One region of the Pseudoduganella sp. OTU4001 genome, then DNA from elsewhere that is predicted to be linked to it. Evidence: predicted binding sites of a transcription regulator. Region 1 holds the regulator's gene; the other holds the start of a gene.

What was found. The regulator FliA, encoded in region 1, starts transcription of late flagellar genes. The targets are predictions, from matches to a motif close to CTAAAGTTTNNNNNNNNNNNGCCGNTA.
Region 2: AAHE99_RS21465 (flagellin N-terminal helical domain-containing protein) is a predicted target of FliA. The motif match lies at 1,333-1,359, and genes of this name have one in related genera.

The regions. Positions count from the first base shown of each region.
Region 1 is NZ_JASATG010000026.1:23,664-34,118, forward strand. Features, by position in the region: gene flgF (flagellar basal-body rod protein FlgF) at 1-500, opposite strand, end outside; gene AAHE99_RS20020 (flagellar hook protein FlgE) at 521-2,068, opposite strand; gene AAHE99_RS20025 (flagellar hook assembly protein FlgD) at 2,093-2,773, opposite strand; gene flgC (flagellar basal body rod protein FlgC) at 2,776-3,180, opposite strand; gene flgB (flagellar basal body rod protein FlgB) at 3,180-3,599, opposite strand; gene flgA (flagellar basal body P-ring formation chaperone FlgA) at 3,728-4,444, shown strand; gene flgM (flagellar biosynthesis anti-sigma factor FlgM) at 4,552-4,875, shown strand; gene AAHE99_RS20050 (flagella synthesis protein FlgN) at 4,887-5,348, shown strand; gene motD (flagellar motor protein MotD) at 5,364-6,131, opposite strand; gene AAHE99_RS20060 (flagellar motor protein) at 6,133-6,879, opposite strand; gene AAHE99_RS20065 (RNA polymerase sigma factor FliA) at 6,861-7,592, opposite strand; gene AAHE99_RS20070 (MinD/ParA family ATP-binding protein) at 7,610-8,410, opposite strand; gene flhF (flagellar biosynthesis protein FlhF) at 8,403-9,773, opposite strand; gene flhA (flagellar biosynthesis protein FlhA) at 9,863-10,455, opposite strand, start outside.
Region 2 is NZ_JASATG010000030.1:46,487-56,941, reverse strand. Features, by position in the region: gene AAHE99_RS21465 (flagellin N-terminal helical domain-containing protein) at 1-1,236, opposite strand, end outside; gene AAHE99_RS21460 (GGDEF domain-containing protein) at 1,601-3,181, opposite strand; gene AAHE99_RS21455 (response regulator transcription factor) at 3,299-3,946, opposite strand; gene AAHE99_RS21450 (sensor histidine kinase) at 3,939-5,018, opposite strand; gene greB (transcription elongation factor GreB) at 5,037-5,600, shown strand; gene AAHE99_RS21440 (YIP1 family protein) at 5,673-6,353, shown strand; gene AAHE99_RS21435 (efflux RND transporter periplasmic adaptor subunit) at 6,364-7,578, shown strand; gene AAHE99_RS21430 (ABC transporter ATP-binding protein) at 7,575-8,258, shown strand; gene AAHE99_RS21425 (ABC transporter permease) at 8,263-9,486, shown strand; partial or broken gene AAHE99_RS26820 (transposase) at 9,591-9,770, shown strand; gene AAHE99_RS21420 (hypothetical protein) at 9,841-10,008, shown strand; gene AAHE99_RS21415 (RelA/SpoT family protein) at 10,059-10,455, opposite strand, start outside.

The DNA.
Region 1 (10,455 bases):
ACCAGCTTGATGCGGCCCAGCACATTCGATGGGCCGGGCTGGGTCTGGGTGGTGTCGATGGCCGACACGGTACCGTCGGCGGCAATCGCCACCTGGGCATCGGGCGGGATCGCGATGGGACCGTTCTCGCCCACCAGGGTCAGGCCGGCGGCGGTTTGCAGCATGCCGTTTTCGCTGACCTTCAGGCTGCCGTTGCGGGTGTAGGCTTCCGAACCGTCGGCGGACTGCACGGCGATGAAGCCATCGCCGCGCAGGGCCACGTCGAGCGCGCGGCCGGTGGTCTGCATCGCGCCCTGCCGGAAGTCCGAACCGACCGTGTTGTCGACCACAAAGGTGCGGGTCGGCAAGCCGCCGTCGCCCACCACCGGCACCGCCCGGAACGAATCGAGCTGGGCGCGGAAGCCGGTGGTGGTGGCGTTGGCCAGGTTGTTCGACGTCGTCGCCTGCTGGTCCAGCAGGTGACGGGCGCCGGTGGCGGCGGTGTAGATCAGACGGTCCATGGCTTACTCGCTTACGGCGTTTAACGCAGGTTGACCAGGGTTTGCAGCACCGAGTCCTGGGTCTTGATGGTCTGCGCATTGGCCTGGTAGACGCGCTGCGCAGTGATCATGTCGACCAGTTCTTCGGTCAGGTCCACGTTGGAGGTCTCCACCGAGGACGAACGCAGCTGGCCCCACTGGCCGGTGTTCGGCGTGCCGATCTGCGGCTGGCCGGAGGCATCGCTCTCGGTCCAGGCATTGTTGCCGAGCGGGATCAGGCCATCGGGATTGGCGAAGTTCGCCAGCACGAACTGGCCTAGCGCACGCGATTTGCCGTTGCTGTACTGGCCGGTGATCACACCGTCGGGACCGGTGCTGAAGCGCTGCAGCTGGCCGGACGAGTAGCCGTCCTGGGTCGAGAATTTCTCGGCCGTCGCGCCTTCAAACTGGGTGGTGCCGACGAAGTCGGTGCTGACCACCAGCGGCATGACCGAACCCTTGTCCGGGAACAGCGGCAGGCTGATCGAGAATGGCAGGGTCTGCGGGACCGGCAGCGCCGCCATGGCGGCGGTGTCCAGCTGGCCTTCGCGGCTGAAGATCAGGCTGCCGGTCTTGACGGCAGGCACCTGGACCGAAGCGGCAATCGCGGCCAGTATCTTGTCCGGGTTGGTGCCGGCGATGGCGCCCACATCGGTGGTGCCGGTATAGGTGGCGTCGATCGCAGCGATCTGGGCCGCGGTGGCGTTGGCGGCGGCGGCGGCGCCGGAAATGATCGGGCCGACGGCAGCCGAATAGGCCAGGTTGGCGGCGGCAATATCGCCACCGGTGGCCACCGCGTCCAGGTACACCTGGCGCGCCGCCGCTTCCACCGCAGCGGAAGCCGGATCGGTGAACAGGAAGGCCGAGGCTGCCTGGGCAGTCTGTTCAACGCCATCGATGGCGGTATAGACGTCCCAGTTGTTGGCGGCCGTCTTCACGTAGAACATCGACATCACGTGGGCGTTGCCCAGGCTGTCGTAGACGTCCAGCACGGACTGCTTGTTGTAGGTCAGCGGGTCGTTCACATCGAACGGCACCTTGGTTGGCGGCACCGCGTTGGAGCTCAGGTTGAGCTGGAAATTGGCCTTGGTGGTCGCCACCGGCACCAGGTCGGAGTAGTCGATGGTGATTGGCTTCGGCGCGCCGGCCAGGATCACGCCATCGTTGTTGGCCAGGTAGCCGGTGATGGCCGCGCCCTGGGCGTTGATGATGGTGCCGTTCTTATCCAGCTGGAACTGGCCATTGCGGCTGTACTGCACCGAGCCGCCCGGGGTCACGGTGCGGAAGAAGCCGCCGCCATTGATCGACACGTCCAGCGGGTTGTTGCTGGTTTCGATATTACCTTGGGTGAACTGCTGCGCAATCCGCGAGATCGATACGCCGATACCCGGATTATTGCCGGCCAGGCCGTTCAGGGAGTTCGCGTACAGGTCGGCAAATTGCGCCGACGACCCCTTGAAACCAACGGTACTGGCGTTGGCGATGTTGTTACCAATCACGTCCAGCGATTTGGAGGCGGCGTTCAGGCCGCTGAGACCTTGTTGAAACATGGTATTCCCCTATTCAGATTGCGCTTACAGTACTTGCTTGATCGCGTCCATGGTCACCTGACCAACGGACGGGATATTCAGTTTGACGCCGCCGGCACCGGTCGAAATGCTGGCGACCGTGCCCAGTTCGAGCGTCTTGGCGTCTTTCAATTCCTTGCCGCCGGACCTGGCGGTGATATTCAAGGTGTATTGGTTGTTGGCGGCGGTGGTGCCGTCGGGCAGCTTGCCATCCCAGGTCAGCGGCAGCACGCCGGGCTCGACGTTGTCCAGCGTGACGGTCTGCACCACTTTGCCGCCCGAGGCGACGATGTCGACCTGGACTTTGTCGGCGTACGAGCCCAGCTCAACACCAAACAGCGATTTGCCGTCGGACAGCTGCAGCTTGTTGCCGTCCACCAGGACGCCGCGGTTGATCAGGTTGGTGGCCGCCAGGTTCTGCGTGCTCTGGTAGTCGGTCTTCAGCGAAGCCAGCGTCTCATTCATCTTGTTGATGCCGGTCACGGTGTTCAGCTGCGCCAGCTGGCTGGTGACCTGGGCGTTATCCAGGGGATTCAGCGGATCCTGGTTTTTCAGCTGCGTGATCAGCAGCGTCATGAATTTGTCCTGCTCGGCCTCCACGCCCGTCTGGGTCTTGGCCTTCGGATTCATGGTATTCAGCAGGGCTGCCGGTACGCCGGCGGAGGTATCGGTTGCGGTGACGGCCATGATTACTGTCCAATCGTTAAGGTTTTCAGCAGCATGGTCTTGGCTGCGTTCATGGTTTCCACATTGGTCTGGTAGGAGCGCGAGGCCGACAGCATATTGACCATCTCATCGACCACGTTCACGTTCGGCATCGTCACATAGCCCTTGTCGTCGGCCAGCGGGTGCTTGGGGTCGTAGACCTGCTTCATCGGCGACGGGTCTTCCACCACCTGGCGCACCTTGACGCTGGTGGCGGCGCCGTTGGCGCTTGGCGTGGCTTCGAACACCACCTGCTTGGCGCGGTAGGCTTCGCCGCTGGCCGAGGTCGCGCTGTCGGCGTTGGCCAAGTTGGAGGCCACCACGTTCAGGCGCTGGGCCTGGGCGCTCATGGCCGAACCGGATACATTGAAAATACTGAACAAGGACATTACTGGCCTCCCTGGATCGCGGCCAGCAGGCCTTTGATCTGCGAATTGATAAAGGTCACGCCCGCTTCATAGCGCAGGGCGTTGTCGGCAAAGTTATTGCGCTCGACGTCCATGTCGACCGTGTTGCCATCCACCGCGCCCTGGGCCGGCGTACGGTACAGCAGCGGCGTGCCGTCGGGCAGCGTGCTGCCGTCTTGCTGGGGGCGCGGGAAATGCTTGCTGGCGGTGGTATTCAGCGGCGGCGGGTTCTTGGCGCGGTCCAGCGCCGCCTGCAGGTTGGCGGAAAAGTCGATGTCGCGCGCCTTGTAGTTCGGCGTATCGGCATTGGCAATATTCGACGCCAGCACGGCCTGGCGCTTCTCGCGCAGGCTGAGGGCGGTTTCGTTGAACAGCAGGTGGTTGTCGAGTTTGCCTAACATGGCGCTTCTCCGCTTGATGACAGGTTCGATGATACGGAGCAATGCCCTTGCTTGATCGGAAGAGAAAGACGGGGTTTTTGCCCCTATTCATGGCTTGCCCGCCTCGCGCGAAGGCTAAGATGTGCTGCATGAAACGCAAACTCATTACCGTCGCCCTGCTCGCAGCCACTATTGCCGTCACCGCCGTGGCCATCGCCGCGCCGGCGCCGGCCGCCCCGGCCCGCATGGATCACGCCGCGCTGCGCCAAGTCGCCGAGCAATTCCTGACCGTGCAGACGGCCGGCCTGCCCGGCAAGGTCACGGTCAGCGTGGGCGCCGTCGATCCGCGCCTGAACCTGGCGCCCTGCCCGGCGCCGGAAGCTTTCCTGATGCCGGGTGCACGCGCCTGGGGCAAGACCACGGTGGGCGTGCGCTGTGCGGCGCCTTCGCCGTGGACGGTATATATTCAATCCCAGGTATCCGTGCTTGGCAGCTATGTCGCCGCCGCCGTGCCGCTGGTACAGGGCCAGTCCATCGAGGAAAGCCAGCTGGCCATCATGCAGGGCGAACTGACCGCCCTGCCGCCGGGCATTGCCACCGACAAGGCGCAGCTGATTGGACGCACCAGCAATCTTTCCATTTCGGCAGGTACGCCGCTGCGGCTGGACCTGGTGAAAGCCAAACCGGTGATCCTGCAGGGCCAGCTGGTCAAGTTGGTGTCGAAAGGCAACGGTTTCTCGGTCTCGGCCGAGGGTAAGGCAGCCGGTTCGGCGGCCGAGGGCCAGGTGGTGGCTGTGCGCACTGGCAACGGCCAGCAAATCAGCGGAATTGCCCGCACTGGTGGCTTGGTTGAAGTGACATTTTGACAAAAAGTAATAAGGAATTGCCGACAGCCAGCTAAAGTTTGGCGGCAGGCTGCCGTTATAGACTCGTATGCCGGGGTAAAGGCCTCCAACCAGACGAGGATAAAGCTGTGAAGATCAACGATACATTGAAGAACACGCCGGGCTTGCCAAGTTCGCCCGCGACGACCGGGAACGCGCGCGGCGCGGACAAGGCCGCCGCAACGAACACTGCCGCACCGCAGGCAAGTACCGACAATGTGCGCCTGTCCGCGCAAGGACAGGCATTGGCGGCCAGTGGCGCTGCCGGTAGCAATGCCGTATTCGATACCAAGAAAGTCGAACGTATCAAGATGGCGATTGCTGACGGCCAGTTCCAGGTCAATTCGGAAAAAGTGGCAGACGGTTTGCTGGAAACAGTCCGCGACCTGCTGCACTCGCGTAAGCAACGCTAAGGATTCAAATAATGGCAACTGTCTCGCCGAAACACAGCCTGCAGGCTGAGTTGGACAAGATCACGGAATTGCTGGTAGTCCTGAAACAGGAGCAGCAGGATCTGGTCGCGGCGGACATTGAGCACCTGACCTCGCTCACGCCGCAAAAGTCGGCGTTGGTCAATGAAATGGCCTCGCTGGCCACCGCACGCCACCAGGCGCTGGCTGAGGCCGGCTTCCCTGCGATGGAAGCGGGCATGGAGTCGTGGCTGGAAGTCCAGCACGATGATGCTGCCAATATGCTGTGGCAAAGGCTGCTGGACCAGACCCGGGCGGCCAAGGAATTGAATCGCCTGAATGGCGTGCTGATCAATAAGCACCTGGGGCAGACCCAGGGCGCGCTGCAAGCGCTGCGGCCGCAGCAGACCACGGTTTATGGGCCAAGTGGGATGACTTCCGGCGGGACGACCCGCCGCGGGTTTATCGCTGGCTGAATTTTCGCTTTTAATTTAGAACCGAGGGGTTGGAATCTCCGTCCCCGGATCAGGAATCCCCGACAAGATCGTCACCGCCACCCGCCGGTTGCGCGCGCGCGATTCCGGATCGGTATTGGGTGCGACCGGCTGGTTATCAGCATGCCCGACCGCCGTCATGCGCGACGGCGCGATCCCCGATTCAATAAACAGGCGCACCACACTGCCTGCCCGCACCGCCGACAATTCCCAGTTCGACGGATAAAGCGTATTCCGGATCGGGACATTATCGGTATGCCCCTCTACCTGCACCGCATGCGGGTCATCCCTGAGCAAGGTCGCCACCGCCGTCAGCGCCTCGCGCGATTCGTCGGTCAGGCGCGCGTCGCCCGGATTGAACAGCACGGAAGCGTTGATCTCCACGCTGACCCCGCGCAAATTCTGCGTCACCCGCACCTTCCCTTCTTTCACCAAAGGCGCCAGGGTGCTGGACAAATCCTTGGCCAGCCGCTGCATCTGCTCCTTCTCGCGCTTGATCTGCTCATTGCGCTTGCGCTGGGCCGGATTCGGAATGGGCAGGCTCTGCACCTCGGTGGTAGTGGGCGGCGCCGCGCCGGCACCGCCAAAGGCATCGCCCAGCGCGTCCGAAAACACCTTGTACTTGCCCAGGTTGACCGAGGAAATCGCATACATCACGACAAAGAAGGCAAACAGCAGCGTGATGAAGTCGGCGTAGGAGATCAGCCAACGCTCGTGGTTTTCCGGATCGTCATCGAACTTGCGGCGCGCGCGGCGGTATTGCATATCACGGCTCCCGCATCAGGGTCGCAATGCGTTCATCCACCACGCGGGTAAAGTCGCCGGTGGCGATATCGTAGAACACGGCCGCCGTCAGCTCCTGCAGGTAAACCTGGCGTGTGACGATGGTCTTGAGCTTGTTGGCAATCGGGTAGAAGAACAGGTTGGCCAGGCCGACGCCGTAGATGGTCGAAACGAAGGCCACCGCAATGCCGGAACCGAGCTTGCTCGGGTCGGTCAGGTTTTCCATCACATGGATCAGGCCCAGCACCGCACCGAGGATGCCGATGGTCGGCGAATAGCCGGCCGCCGATTCCCAGATACGCACCGCCTGCCGCTCAGCCGTTTCAAAGGCTGTGATTTCCATATCCAGGATCTGGCGCATCTTGTCCGGCTGGATGCCGTCCACGATCATGCGCAATCCCTTGGCGACAAATTTGTCCTTGGCACCCAGCATGGGCCGCTCCAGCGCCAGCAGCCCGTCGCGGCGGGCGATGTGGCTCCAGTTGTTGATGTCGCGCGCCAGCTGGGCGCGCGTATCGACCGGCGGTTTGAAAACCCAGCGCAGCATGGACAAGCCACGGCGCAAGGTCGGCGTACGGGTTTGCAGCATGACCGCGCCGAAGGTGCCGATCACCACGATGGCGAAGGCCGCCGGCTGCAGCAGGGAGGTGATCTTGCCCCCTTCCAGCCCCTGGCCGACGATGATGCCGGCCAGCGCCAGCAGTACGCCGGCTACGCTGGACCAGTCCATGCCTGCTCCCGCAGCGAGGCACGCAGGCGCGCCACGGCTTGTGTGTGCAACTGCGAAACCCGCGACTCGGAAACACCCATCACGGCGCCGATCTCTTTCAGGTTCAGCTCTTCCTCGTAGTAAAGGCCCATCAGCATTTTCTCGCGTGGCGGTAGCGCATCAATCGCATCGATCACAGCCTGGCGGAAGTCGGTGTCGAGCAGCGCGCGCAGCGGATCGGCATCTTCATCATGGGCATAGCGGTCGAGGAAGCTGTCGTTGCCGTCTTCCTCGTGAAAATCTTCGTAATACACCAGCTGGTGGCCGCCGCCTTCGGACAGCATTTCCTGGTAGTCGGACAGCGACAGTTTTAGCGATTTCGCCACTTCCGACTCGGTCGGCGGGCGGCCCAGGCGCTGCTGCAGCGTGGCCATCGCGTTTTCGATCTTGCGCATGTCCTGGCGCATCGAGCGCGGCATCCAGTCGGAGCTGCGCAGCTCATCCAGCATGGCGCCACGGATACGCATCACTGCGTACGTTTCGAACTGGGCGCCGTGGGTTTCTTCATAGCGGTTGATCGCATCGAGCAAGCCGATCATGCCTGCTTGTACCAGGTCATCCACTTCCACACTGGGCGGCAATTTTGCCTTCATATGGTGGGCCAGGCGCTTGACCAACGGCATGTGCTCCGTCAGCAAGGAATCCTTATCCACCTTCCCTTTGACCGTGTACATAAAGGTTCTAATTCTTATCAGGCTCTAAAATGGTTGCAGCTCCCCATCGCGAAACGGCCCGCCAGCTGGCGGAAGGCTACTGAAGCCCCGGCCAGCGGGAAGGCGTCCACCACCGCACGACCCAGCCGGGCAGCGCGCTGCAGGTATTCGTCGGCTGGCACCGACCCCATGGAAACGAGGTTGACTGCCAGGTAACGGCTTGCCGCATGCGCCATATTATCGTAAACCACCCTCGCTTCGGCCTCGGAAGCGCCGGTGACCAGGATGCCAAACGGGCGGCGGCCCAGCTCATGGTTGAGCCGCTTGATCATCATATAAGCATTCTTGATGGAAGTGGCACTGTTTGACACTTGCACCACGATCTCGGAACTGGCCATGACCGGTACCGGGAAGGCCTCGCCATCGAACTCGCCATCGACCAGCACGATGCCGCTCTGGCTGGCCAGCACGCCGAAGGCCTTGGCCAGGCGGCGCCCTTCGTCCGGGCCGCGGCGCGCCTCGCCGCGCGTCATCGACACCACATTGAAGCCCTGCGGGGCGGCGTGCAGCACCTGGTTCAGGGCGCTGCGCTGGCGCGCCACGTCGAGCAGGCTGCCGCCGGCATCCAGGCCGAGGCGGGAGGCCACGCCGTGGGCGCTGGCGCAGGCGTCGACCAGCAGCACATCGTTGCCAGCTTGCGACAGCGAGGCGCCCAGGTTAACCAGCATGGCGCCTTTATCGTCCTGCGGGGTGGCCGACAGGAAGGTGATGATGCGTGGCCGGGGGCCGGCCAGCATCCGGCGCAGGCCTTCGGCCTGGTCGAAATCGAAATTAGCCAAGGCGTACCTCGCGCAGCATCGGGTCTTGGGCGGCGCCGGCCATCAGCAGCGGCAGTTCGGCGTCGCCGAATTTTGGGGCGGACTGGCCGCCGAAGGCACGCTCCACCAGGGCGGCCGGATCGGCCAGGTGCAGGTCTTCCGGCACGCGCTGGCCGTTGGAGGCGTAGAACAGGCGCAGCTTGTGGCGGATCACCACGTCCAGCGCGGAGCCGATCGAGGCGGCTTCGTCGAGCTTGGTGATGATGGCGCCGGCCAGGCCGCTGCCCTGGTAGGCGCGCACCACTTCCGACAGGGTTTCCTGGGTCGAGGTAGCGTTCATGCACAGGATGCGCTGCACGTCGGTGCCGACGCCCTGCAGCATGGCGACCTGCTCGGCCACCATCTGGTCGCGCTGGCTGACGCCAACGGTGTCGATCAGGACGGTGTGCTTGTTTTTCAGTTCATTGAGGGCGATGCGCAGGTCGGCCTCGTCTTTCACCGAATGCACCATCACGCCCAGGATCTTGCCGTAGATGCGCAGCTGTTCGTGGGCGCCGATACGGTAGGCGTCGGTGGTGATCAAGGCCAGCTTTTCCGGGCCGTGGCGCATCACGCAGCGCGCGGCCAGCTTGGCGGTGGTGGTGGTCTTGCCGACGCCGGTCGGGCCGACCAGGGCGAACACGCCGCCCTTTTCCAGCAGCGCGTCTTCGTTGTTCATGGCGTTGATATTGCGGGCCAGCGCAGTGCGCGACCATTGCAGCGCTTCGGCGGCGTCGCGGGTGGCCGGCAGCTTGTCGGCCAGGTAGCGCGCCAGGCTGGCGGAGAAGCCGGCGGCCAGCAGTTCGCGCATCACCGCGGTCTTGTGCGGTTCGCGCTGGGCGGTGTTCGAGAAGGACAGTTCGTTAAGCTGGGTTTCCATCATGCCGCGCATGGCGCGCAGTTCGCTCATCATGCTGCTCATTTCGGCGGCGGCATTGGCTTTGGCGCTGGCGACGGCTTCGGCGACCAGGGCGGCGACGCGGTCCATGTCCACTGCCGGTGCGACCGGCGCTGCGGGGGCGGCGGCGCGTGGGGCTGGGCGTGGGGTGGTGGCGCGTACCACCGGCGCTACGGGCTGGGCGACCAGGGCTGGCGTGGCTTCCATCGGCGGGACGAAGGCCGGGGCAACCGTGGTAGGCAGCTCCAGTTGCGGCGCCGGGGCGGACATTGGGGAATCGGCGGAATGCGGGGCCAGGGAGGCGGCATCGTCGCCTGCCAGGGCCAGGATTTCCACCGCGCCGTCGACAGCGCGGTTGGACAGGATCACCGCATCCGGGCCCAGTGCTTCCCGCACTTTGCGCAGCGCTTCACGCGATGTTGGGGCGGTAAATTTTTTGACGTTCATTTCCAGCTACTCCGCAGATTGCTCACATGGTCAAATTATTGACGATGCACGACAGAAACAATCGAAGGAATAGCTGCGGAAATGGCCCCTTATTGTGCGCCTACCAGCGAGGTCACGCGGATGGTCTTCGTCTCCGGAATTTCCGAATGCGACAGCACTTTCAGCTGCGGCAGCGCGCGGCGCAGGAACTTGGACAGCAGCGGACGCAAAGCGCCCGGCACCAGCAGCACCGGCGTCACGCCCAGCGCCTCCTGCTGCGCGGTGGCCGACGCGGCCTGCTGCGCGATAGTGTCGGCCAGGCCTGGTTCGATGCCGGCAGCATCCGCCCCGCCGGTCTGCATCGCCTGCAACAGCAAGCGTTCCAGGCGGTTATCCAGCGTCATCACCGACAGCTCGCCGCCGGCCGGGAACAGCTGCTGCACAATCGCGCGGCCCAGCGCAATACGCACCTGCGCGGTGAGCTCATTCGGATCCTGCGTATGCGGGGTGAATTCCGCCAGGGTTTCAATAATGGTACGCATATCGCGGATATGCACGCCTTCCGCCAGCAGGTTTTGCAGCACCTTCTGCAAGGCCGACAGCGACAGCATCTTCGGCACCAGGTCTTCCACCAGCTTCGGCGATTCCTTGGCCAGGTGGTCGAGCAGCGACTGCACTTCGGCGCGGCCCAGCAGCTCGGAAG
Region 2 (10,455 bases), on a different contig from region 1:
GTCAGCGATCTTGATCGCCAGCTGGGAACCTGCGAAGTCAGTCACGTCCAGGTCGGCCACCGCGTTCAGGGTCGAGGTGCCGGCGGCGCCTGCGTTGTCCAGCGAGAAGCCGGAGCCGGTGTCGGTGATCGAGAACGAGCTTTCCGAGTCGAAGGTCACGCGGCCATGCGCCACCGCGGTGCCACCGATGGCGCTGAAGGCTGCACCACCAGCGCCCGCGCTCACCAGGGTACCATCGGCGGCGTAGTTGTCGACGTCGAAGTCGGTATTGGCGACGGCGGCGGTGTCCGCGATCACAATATCGGCACCGCTGGCGTGGCTCAGCTTCAGCCCGCCGTTGGTCGCGTCGTACTGGGCGGTGACACCGGTCTTGGAGGACTGGGCGTTGATGGCGTTGATGGCCGACGCGTAATCCGCTGCTTCGTCGGCGCCCGCGCCTACGGAGAAGGTAATGGTCGCTTCGTTGCCGGCGGCGGTGTTATCGCCCACCAGGGTGAACTCATACGATTCGCCGCCCGTCAGGCTCAGGTTGACGTTGGTTTCCGCGGTCGCGGTGACACCGGTTTCCGCAGTTTCGTTGTTCACCTTGGCAGCGACCGACTTGGCCGTGTCACCCACGGCGGTATCGACGGTGACACTGCCGCGCACGCCGTTGACGTCCACCGTGCCGACGGCCGCCAGGCTGGCGCCGGTCACTTGCACTGCATCGTTGGCGATACGGTTGTTGCCGTAGGTGTTGGTCAGGAAGTTCGCACCGGTGGCCTGGATGGTCTGGTTGGCATCGGCACCGACCTGGAAGGTCGCGGTACCCATGGTGCCGTCCAGCAGAGCCTGGCCGTTGAAGGTGGTGGTCTGGGCGATACGGTTCAGTTCAGATGCCAGCTGGCCAACTTCAGTCTGCAGAGCCTGACGGTCCGAAGCGGAGTTGGTGGCGTTGGAGGACTGCACTGCCAGTTCGCGGATACGCTGCAGGATTTCGCCGGAGGACGACAGGGCGCCTTCAGCGGTCTGCGACAGCGACACGCCGTCGTTGGCGTTACGCATCGCCTGGGTCATGCCACGGATCTGCGACGACATACGGTCGGAAATCGCCAGGCCTGCCGCATCGTCTTTCGCGCTGTTAATACGCAGACCGGAAGACAGACGTTGCAGGGAAGTGGACAGGCTGCCCTGGGAGGTGGTCAGGTTGCGCTGCGAGTTCAGGGAAGCGATGTTGGTGTTAATTACGGAAGCCATGGTATTTCTCCATTTGTACTGCTAGGTTGGGCAATTTGCTCATTCACTTTGGCCCGCCACGCTGTTCCGTGACGATCAAGCCGCTGTTGAATTGGGTAACGGTTGCCCTATGGGAACCTTTAGGGTGATTTAGCAGGTAAATCGCCCTCTCATGCCCCTCAAGTTGCTCCTGCGACGCACGCTAAGACGGCGGCCTTTTACTGAACTTTAGGCCTTAAAAAAATATTTTTCATGCGAAAAAAGTCGGGGTCATGTCTGACATTCGGACAATTTCGCGTGCGAAATTGTCCGAATGTCAGACATGACCCCGACTTTTCCTCAACAAAAAGCCCGCCAAAGGGCGGGCTGGGTGGGGCGATGTTGCTTACTCGGCAACTTCGACCCGGTTCTTGCCGGACTTCTTGGCCTTGTACATGGCGCCGTCGGCGCGCTTGACCAGGTCGGTCTGGTTTTCGTTCGGGCGGCGCAGGGCCACGCCGGCCGAGAAGGTGATCAGCACTTTCTCGTTTTCGTGCATGAAGAAGTGGCGGGTCAGTTCGCGCTGCAGGCGGGTCATGGTGGCGGTGGCCGCTTCGATGGTGGTTTCCGGCAGCAGGATCAGGAATTCCTCGCCGCCGAAGCGGGCGATCACGTCCATCGAGCGCAGGGTTTCCTTGACCACCTTGACCAGGTGCTTGAGCGCATTGTCGCCGGCGATATGGCCCAGGGTGTCGTTGAGCTTCTTGAAATCGTCCAGGTCCAGCACCGCGATGCACAGCGGGGTGCCGCGGCGGTCGGAACGGGCGGTTTCGCGCTCGAACACATCGTCCAGGCCGCGGCGGTTGAGCGAGCCGGTCAGCTGGTCTTCGCGCACCAGTTCGCTCAGGTGCTGCAGCTTGGCTTCCAGCGCGTGGATTTTCGCTTCGGCGTCCTGCACTTCCTGGCGCGCCACCATCATATTGTCGCGCGCTTTCAGGGCCTCGCTCTGCACCAGGCGGGTTTCCTTCAACACTTCGTCGAGGATCTGGTTCAGTTCGCCGATATCGCGCGCTGCGCGGATCTTGTCGGAATAGCCGCCAATCTTTTCGTGGAAATCGCCGGTCGAAGTCGCCACCGCGCCGAGGCGGTCGATGAAGGTCATCATCATATTCTTGACGGTGGCCTTGACGTCGGTGATCGAGTGCTTGAGCTGGCTCTGTTTATAGATGACGTCTTTCAGGCTGCGGGTGGCTTCTTCCAGCGCACGCTGGTCGAGCGGGCCGGCGATCAGGTCCTGCACGGCGTCGATCTGGCCGCGCAGCCAGGAATCGTCGTCCAGCAGTTCGCTGACGTTTTCCAGCAGCAGGCGGAACAGGCGCAGCAGGAGTTCCTGCTGTTCGGCGGTATCGCCGCTGCGCAGTTCGATCTGGTAGCACAGCTGTTTCAGGCGGGTGCCGATTTCGGCCAGGGCGGCTTCGGTGTGGGCTTCCTTGGTGGCGGCGCCGAGCGACTCGGCCTCGGCCACCAGGGCCGGCGCACCGCTCAGCAGGGAAGCGACGGCAAAGGTCAGGGTGCGGCTCAGCAGTTCGCGCAGCTGGCGCGCCTGCTCATTGTTTTCTTCGGCCACCAGGCCGCCGGCGCCCACCTTGACCAGCGGACGTTCGGCCAGCGCGGCCAGGGTGCGCGAATACAGTTCCCAGTCGCGCGCCTTGACCGCGCGGTTGAAGCGGCGGCCAAAATCGGCCAGGTCGCCCGGCTGGTCGGTCAGGCGCGCGGCGAATTGGGCCAGCATGGTTTCGGCCGGGCTTTCCTGGACGGCCGGGGCCGGTGGTGCCGGCGTGATGATGCCGGCAATTTCATTGTAGATGTCGCGATACGCGTCGGGCGTAGGGGCCACTCGTCGTACGGCGAGGCGGCGGAATGCCTCGCGTGCGATATCAGCCGGATTCATGTCCGCCGCGGCTGGATTGGTGGGTTTGCTAGACATCTGACGTACAGCCTTTACAAAGGTTTACCGATTGTCAGCATCTTATGCCACCGTCCAGTTGTCCGAAGCGGAGATAAACGGGAGGAAATATGCTTACTTCATAGCATTATTCCTGAACTAATCGATCAGCTGGTTCTTGATGGCGTAGTGCGTGAGTTCGGCGCTGTTCTTCAGGTTCATCTTGGCCAGCAGGCGGGCCCGGTATTCACTGACGGTCTTGACCGAGAGCGACAGTTCCTTGGCGATGGTGCCCACCGTTTTGCCGGAGGCAATCATGGTCAGGGTCTGGTATTCCCGGTCCGACAGCGTTTCGTGCGGTGCCGCCTGGTGGTCCTCGCCGACATGGTTGGCCAGTTCCTGGGCCAGTGCCGGACTCACGTATTTTAACCCCGCCGCGACCTGGCGGATTGCATTTACTAACTCTTTCGGTGCGCTTTGCTTGGTGAGGTAGCCGGCGGCACCGGCTTTCAGCGAGCGGATGGCGTACTGGTCTTCGCGGTGCATGGACAGCATCAGCACGGCCAGCTCGGGCTTGTCCTTCTTGACCTGTTTCAGCACCTCGATGCCGTTGCGGTCGGGCAGGGTGATGTCGAGCAGCATGACGTGGCAGCCGGACTTGCGGAACAGCTTGATGGCGTCGAGGCCGTTTTCGGCTTCCCCGGCGACGATGATGTCCCTGGTCTCGGCCAGGATTTGTTTCAGGCCTTCGCGCACGATGGCGTGGTCGTCGGCAATGAAGACTTTGATGACAGCTTTTTCACTCATGGCCAATTGTAACGTCTGGCGCGTGCGCCGGGAGCCGGATTTTGATCGCCACCTCGGTGCCGCCGCCGGCGGCGTGGCCCAGGTTCAACGTGCCGCCCAGCGCGCGCGCGCGTTCGGCCATGCCGCGCAGGCCGAACGAGTCGGGTTTGCTGCGGTCGGCGGCGCGGATGCCGCGCCCGTTGTCGATCACCTTCAGGGTCAGCACGCCGCGGCTGCGGGTCAGCTTGATGGCCGCCGCGCTCGCTTGCGCATGCTTGGCGATATTGGTCAGCGCTTCCTGCGCGATGCGGAACAGGGCCGTGGCCTGCTCCTGGTCCAGCTCCAGTTCCTTCATGCTGGCCTGCAGGGTGCAGGCGATGCCGGCCTGGGTTTCGAATTCCTTGACCTGCCATTCCAGCGCCGGCAGCAGGCCGAAGTCGAGCACCGAAGGGCGCAGGTCCAGGGTCAGGCGGTGCACGGCGTCGATGGTGCGGTCGACCAGCGCGTCGACGTAGGCGGCTTTTTGCTGCAGCACCGGATCGTCTTCCGGCAGGCGCGCCGCCAGCATGGCCAGCGCCATCTTGATGGCGGTCAGGTTGCCGCCCAGGTCGTCGTGGATTTCGCGCGCGATGCGTTCGCGTTCCTGTTCCTTGACCTTTTCGATGTGGGCAGTCAGTTCCGCCAGGCGGGCGCGGCTGGCGCGCACTTCCTGCTGCTCCTGCTTGCTCTCCGTGATATTGGACATGATGCCGTCCCATTGCACGGCGCCATCGGGCAGCTGGCGCGGGGTGGCGCGCAGGTTGATCCATTTGACGTCTTTCCAGGCTTCGACCCAGATGCGGCCCTCCCAGTTCCAGCTCCACAGCGAACCGGCGGAAGCGCGCATCGATTCCAGGTAGGAGGGGCGGTCTTCCGGCAGGATCAGCTGTTCAAAGCGGGTTGGCGCGGCCTGCAATTCCGGACCGGGCAGGCCGAGCAGGGCCAGGCAGCCCTCGCTGAGGTAGGGAAAGGCGACCGCGCCGCCGGGCGCGAGCTGGAACTGGTAGACGAGGGCCGGTGTATGGGACACCAGGCTGGTCGGGGCTTGGTTCATAGCGTGCCATAATACGGCATGAACAAAGCATTCGTAAAAGAGAGCGATGCCGACGATGACGACGACCTGCCGCCAGGCGCGCCGCCGATCCCCGCCGGCTCCAAGAATTACATCACGCCGGCCGGCTACCAGCGCATCAAGGATGAGCTGCTGCAGCTGATCGACGTCGAGCGCCCGGAAGTGGTGAAAGTGGTGCACTGGGCCGCCTCCAACGGCGACCGTTCCGAGAACGGCGACTATATCTACGGCAAGCGCCGCCTGCGCGAGATCGATCGCCGCATCCGTTTCCTGACCAAGCGCATGGACCTGGCGGAAGTGGTGGACCCCAGCATCCACCACGGCAACGACCAGATCTTCTTCGGCGCCACTGTGACCTACGCCAAGCGTGACGGCGAAGAACAGACCATCACCATTGTCGGCATTGACGAGTTCGATCCGTTGAAGGGCAAGGTCAGCTGGATCAGTCCGGTAGCCCGCACCCTGACCAAGGCGCGCGAGGGCGATACCGTGCTGCTGCACACGCCGAATGGCGCGGAGGAACTCGATATCCTGGAGGTCAGCTACCCCGCGCCCACCGCCTAAAAAGATGTTTTTGCGCAACGTTGCCAAGTTGTTATAATCAACTTTCAATTACTTTTTTGGCAAGGTGCGCACATGGCATTCGCTCAACTGACGCAAGTCTTCTATGACCCTTCCGCCGCCTTCGCGGCCCTGAAAGAAAAGCCGCGGGGCTGGCTGCCCCTGCTGTTGCTGTGGACTGCCTCCATCGGCATGCTGGTCTGGTACTTCCAGACCCTGGACATGGACTGGATGGCCAGTAACGGCTTTCCGCCTGAAATGACGGCCGAGCAGCGTGAAGCAGCCAGCAAGATGATGTCGCGTAACGTCATGCTGGGCATGGGTGTCGGCGGCACCGTGATTGGTACGCTGGTGATCTTCAGCTTGTATGGCCTGTATTACTGGCTGGCCGGCAAGCTGGCCAGCATGGACCTGAGCTTCAAGTCCGGTTTCTCGCTGGCGGCCTGGGCTTCGCTGCCGGCGCTGATCGGCGTGCCGCTGATGGCCCTGCAAATCATCACCAGCAAAGGCCAGCTGGCGTTTGAGAACGCCGACATGCTGTCGCTGAACTTCCTGCTGGTGCACGCGGCCCCGCATACGGCATGGTTCAGCCTTGCCAGCGCCATGAAATTGACCGATGTCTGGGTCATTGCCCTGGCCACCATCGGCCTGCGCACCTGGACCGGCAAGAGCACCACCACCTGCGCCGTCATTGCGGCGCTGCCTTACGTGGCGATCTACGGCTGCTGGGCTGCCTGGATCCTGATCAAGAACTGAGGCGGACACCATGAAACGCAAACTCATTGCAGCGGCCGTGGTGGCGGCCCTGATTGGCGTACCTGTCGCCGTCAAATTCACCAAGTCGCCCAACAAGGTCGAGGCCGAGCTGGCCAAGGTGGAGAACAAGGCGATCCGTCCAGCCGTGCTGGCGTCGGGCAACCTGGTATTCCGCCAGGAGGTGCAGCTGTCGCCGGAAGTGATCGGCAAGGTGTCCGAAGTGCTGGTCAAGGAAGGCGACAAGATCGAGAAGGGGCAGGTTGTGCTGCGCCTCGATCCGAGCACCTACAAGGCCGACGTGGCGCAGCAGGAAGCGGCGGTGCGCAACACCGCCGTCAGCGTCGAGCGCGCCCAGATCGACCTGGACAACCAGCAGCGCAAGCTGGAACGCGCGCGCCAGCTGGCGGCCGACAATTTCATCGATGTCTCGCGCCTGGATGAAGCCAAGCTGGCGGTGGACCTGGCGGTAGTGGCCCTGCGCAGCGCGCGCGAAAGCCGCCAGCAGGCGACCGCCATGCTGTCGCTGGCGCAGGAACGCCTGGCCAAGACCGAAGTGAAGGCGCCGATTTCCGGCACCGCCACCGCCGTGCCGATCAAGGCCGGCGAGACGGCAGTGGCCAGCGCCACCAGCATCGCCGGTTCTAGCCTGATGACCATCGCCGACCTGGGTTCGATGATCGCGGAAGTGAATGTGGATGAAGGCGATATCGCCAAGGTGGTGCCGGGCCTGACCGCGAAGATTTTCCCGTCCGCCTATCCGGAGCGTCCGCTGACCGGCAGCGTGGAATCGGTGTCGCTGGCGCCCAAGGCGCAGGGCCTGGGCCAGGCCAACCAGGGCCGCAGCTATGTGGTCAAGGTCAAGCTGGCCGAGCACCAGCTGGCGCTTCGCGCCGGCATGACCTGCCGGGCCGAGATCGTGACCGGCGACGGCGCACCGCGTCCGGTGGTGCCGCTGCAGGCCGTGCAGCTGACCGAAACTTCGGAAGGCAAGGGCAAGCGCACCAATTACGTGTACGCGATTGTCGACGGCGTGGCGAAGAAGCGCACCGTTGAGCTGGGCATTTCCGACGACAGCAACCAGGAGATCATCAAGGGCCTGGCGCTGGGCGAGACGGTGGCCGTGGGCCCGGCGCGCACCTTGCGCGAGCTGCGCGAAGGCGCCCTGGTCAAACCAAAGACCGCGGAAGAAAAGCCGCTCAAGGTCGCCGCCGGAAGCAAGCCGTGATCACGCTGAAGGGCATCACCAAGCACTACCAGATGGGCGACCAGACCGTGCACGCCTTGCAGGGCGTCGACCTGCATATCGAGCGCAATGAGCTGGTGGCCTTTATCGGCGCCTCCGGTTCCGGCAAGTCGACCATGATGAATATTGTCGGCTGCCTGGACCGGCCCAGCGCCGGTACCTACTTCCTGAACGGGAAGGATGTGGCGACCATGGCCAGCGACGACCTGGCCCAGGTGCGCAACGAGGAAATCGGCTTCATCTTCCAGAGCTTCCACCTGCTGCCGCGCCATACGGCGCTGGACAACGTGGCGCAGCCGCTGATCTACCGCGGCATCCCGCCGGCCGAGCGCAAGCGCATGGCGCGCGAGGCGCTGGAGCATGTGGGACTGGGCTCGCGTACGCACCACCGGCCGAACGAATTGTCCGGCGGCCAGCGGCAGCGCGTGGCGATTGCGCGCGCGCTGGTGGGCAAGCCGTCGATCCTGCTGGCCGACGAACCGACCGGCAACCTCGATTCGGCCACCACGCGCGAGATCATGGCGCTGATCAAGGACGTGCACCAGAACGGCCAGACGGTGGTGATGGTGACGCACGAGCCGGATATCGCCGGCCAATGCCAGCGCATCGTGCGGCTGCAGGATGGCCGCGTGCTGTCGGACCAGTTGGTGAGCGGAGGTTAAGGCGATGTATATCTTTATCGAAGCGCTGCGTTCGGCCATGGCAGCGATCCGCGCGCACCGCATGCGCAGCTTCCTGACCTCGCTCGGCATCATCATCGGCGTGGCCTCGGTGATTACCGTGATTTCGCTGATCCAGGGCTTGTCGCAATCGATCACGCGCCAGTTCGAAGGCCTGGGCGGCAATGCCTTGTCGATCCACGCCAAGAACGATTTCAAGGACGTGATGCGCGGGAAGGTCAACTACCTGCAGTTCGAAGATGTGGAGCAGTTGCGCGGGCGGGTGGAAGGCATCCGTGAACTGAGTCCGGTGTTCATGCTGCCGCCGGGCGAAATCCGCTACGGCAACCAGCGCGCCACCAGCCGCCAGTACCTGGCGGCGACGTCGGCGTACATGGAAGTCAACGGCGCCTACCCGCGCCTGGGACGCTTCATCAGCGAATCGGACAATGCCGGCGCGCGGCGCGTATGCGTGATCGGCGAGAAGCTGATCGAGATGCTGCGCCTGCCGGAAAATCCGCTCGGTGAATTCATCCAGTTCAATGGCGAATGGTTCAAGATCGTCGGCGTGATGGAGAAGAAGGGCGAGATCCTTGGCATGTCGCAGGACGACCAGGTGCTGGTGCCGTTCCGCACCGGCCAGAGCATGATCGGCGCGGCGCGCAAACCAAGCATGTCGATCACGGTGGCGATCAGCGACATCGCCAAGACCGAAGAGATCAAGGCCCGCATCGCCACCGTGATGCGCCAGTCGCACCGCCTGCGCGCGGACCAGGGCGACGACTTCGAGATCGAGTCCTCGGACCAGTTCCTCAAGAGCTTCGAGACGGTCACCACCACGGTGACGCTGGTAATGGGCGGCGTGGTCGGGATTGCGCTGCTGGTGGGCGGGATCGGGATCATGAACATCATGCTGGTATCGGTCAGCGAACGCACGCGCGAGATCGGCATCTGCAAAGCGATCGGCGCCCGCAGCCGCGACATCCTGATGCAGTTCCTGATCGAAGCCGTGACCTTGTCGATGCTGGGCGGCGCAATAGGTGTGCTGCTAGGCTACGGCATGGGCCATGCCATCGCCAGCGTGATCCCCGACTTCCCTGGGGCTTACGTGCCCTGGTGGGCGGTGGCATTGTCGGTCATGTTCTCCGCCGCCGTAGGCGTGGTTTTTGGCGTCCTCCCCGCCGCCAAAGCCGCCAAACTGGACCCCATCGAAGCCCTCCGCTACGAATAGTTTGAGCACGCACAAAGTGCGCGAAAACAGCACCGCTATCCTTTGAACAGGCGGGTCCGACCCTTCGGGTCGGACCCTGGTTTACCGGTTTAAAGGAGCGCAAAATGGTCCGCCCCCTCCGCAACTATCCGCCTGGCAGCTGCCTCCACATAGTCCAACGTGGCGACAACCGCCGCATCTGTTTTCACGATGACCAAGAGCGCCTGCGCTACCTTGAGCTGATGGCTACGTATAGCCGCAAGTACGGCTGCGACCTGCACGCCTACGTGCTAATGACCAACCATATCCACATCCATGGTGGAGTTGCCCGCGGCGTACAAGTGGTCCAGCCATCGGGCGAACGCGGAGGGCCGGGTGGACTCCTTGCTGACGCCTCATCCCGTTTACCTGGCGCTGGGTCGGGAGGCGGCGGCGCGGCAAACTGCTTATCGGGCGCTGTTTGATTTGCCGGTTTCTGAAAAGGATCTGCGGAAAATTCGGTTTGCGGTGCAGAATGACTTTGCTTTACGTGAAACCCGGTAAACCCGGGTCTGACCCAAGCCGGTAGGCCGTCCCGTCAGACCCAAACGTTTCTACGCGCGCTCGCGGGTGACGCGGTTGACGCCGGCTACTTTTCGGACGTTGCGGATCAGGGCTGCCAGGTGGACGCGGTCTTTTACCTGGATGGTAAATCTTAGCTGGTGCAGGACGTGTTCTCTATCCTCGTCCATGCCGACGAAGGTGATGTTGCCGTCGCTTTCGCCGATTTCGGCGGCTACACGCGCCAGGATACCCTTCTCATTGTTGATGATCAGGCGGATCCGGCTGTCGAAGCGGCGATTGATCTCGGTGCCCCATTTCACGGCGATCCAGCGCTCGGGCTCTTTCTGCTTCAGGCGCTTGGCGACGGCGCAGTCGCCGGTGTGTACCTGCAAGCCCTGGTCGCGGCGCAGCTGGCCGACGATATGGTCGCCCGGGATCGGCAGGCAG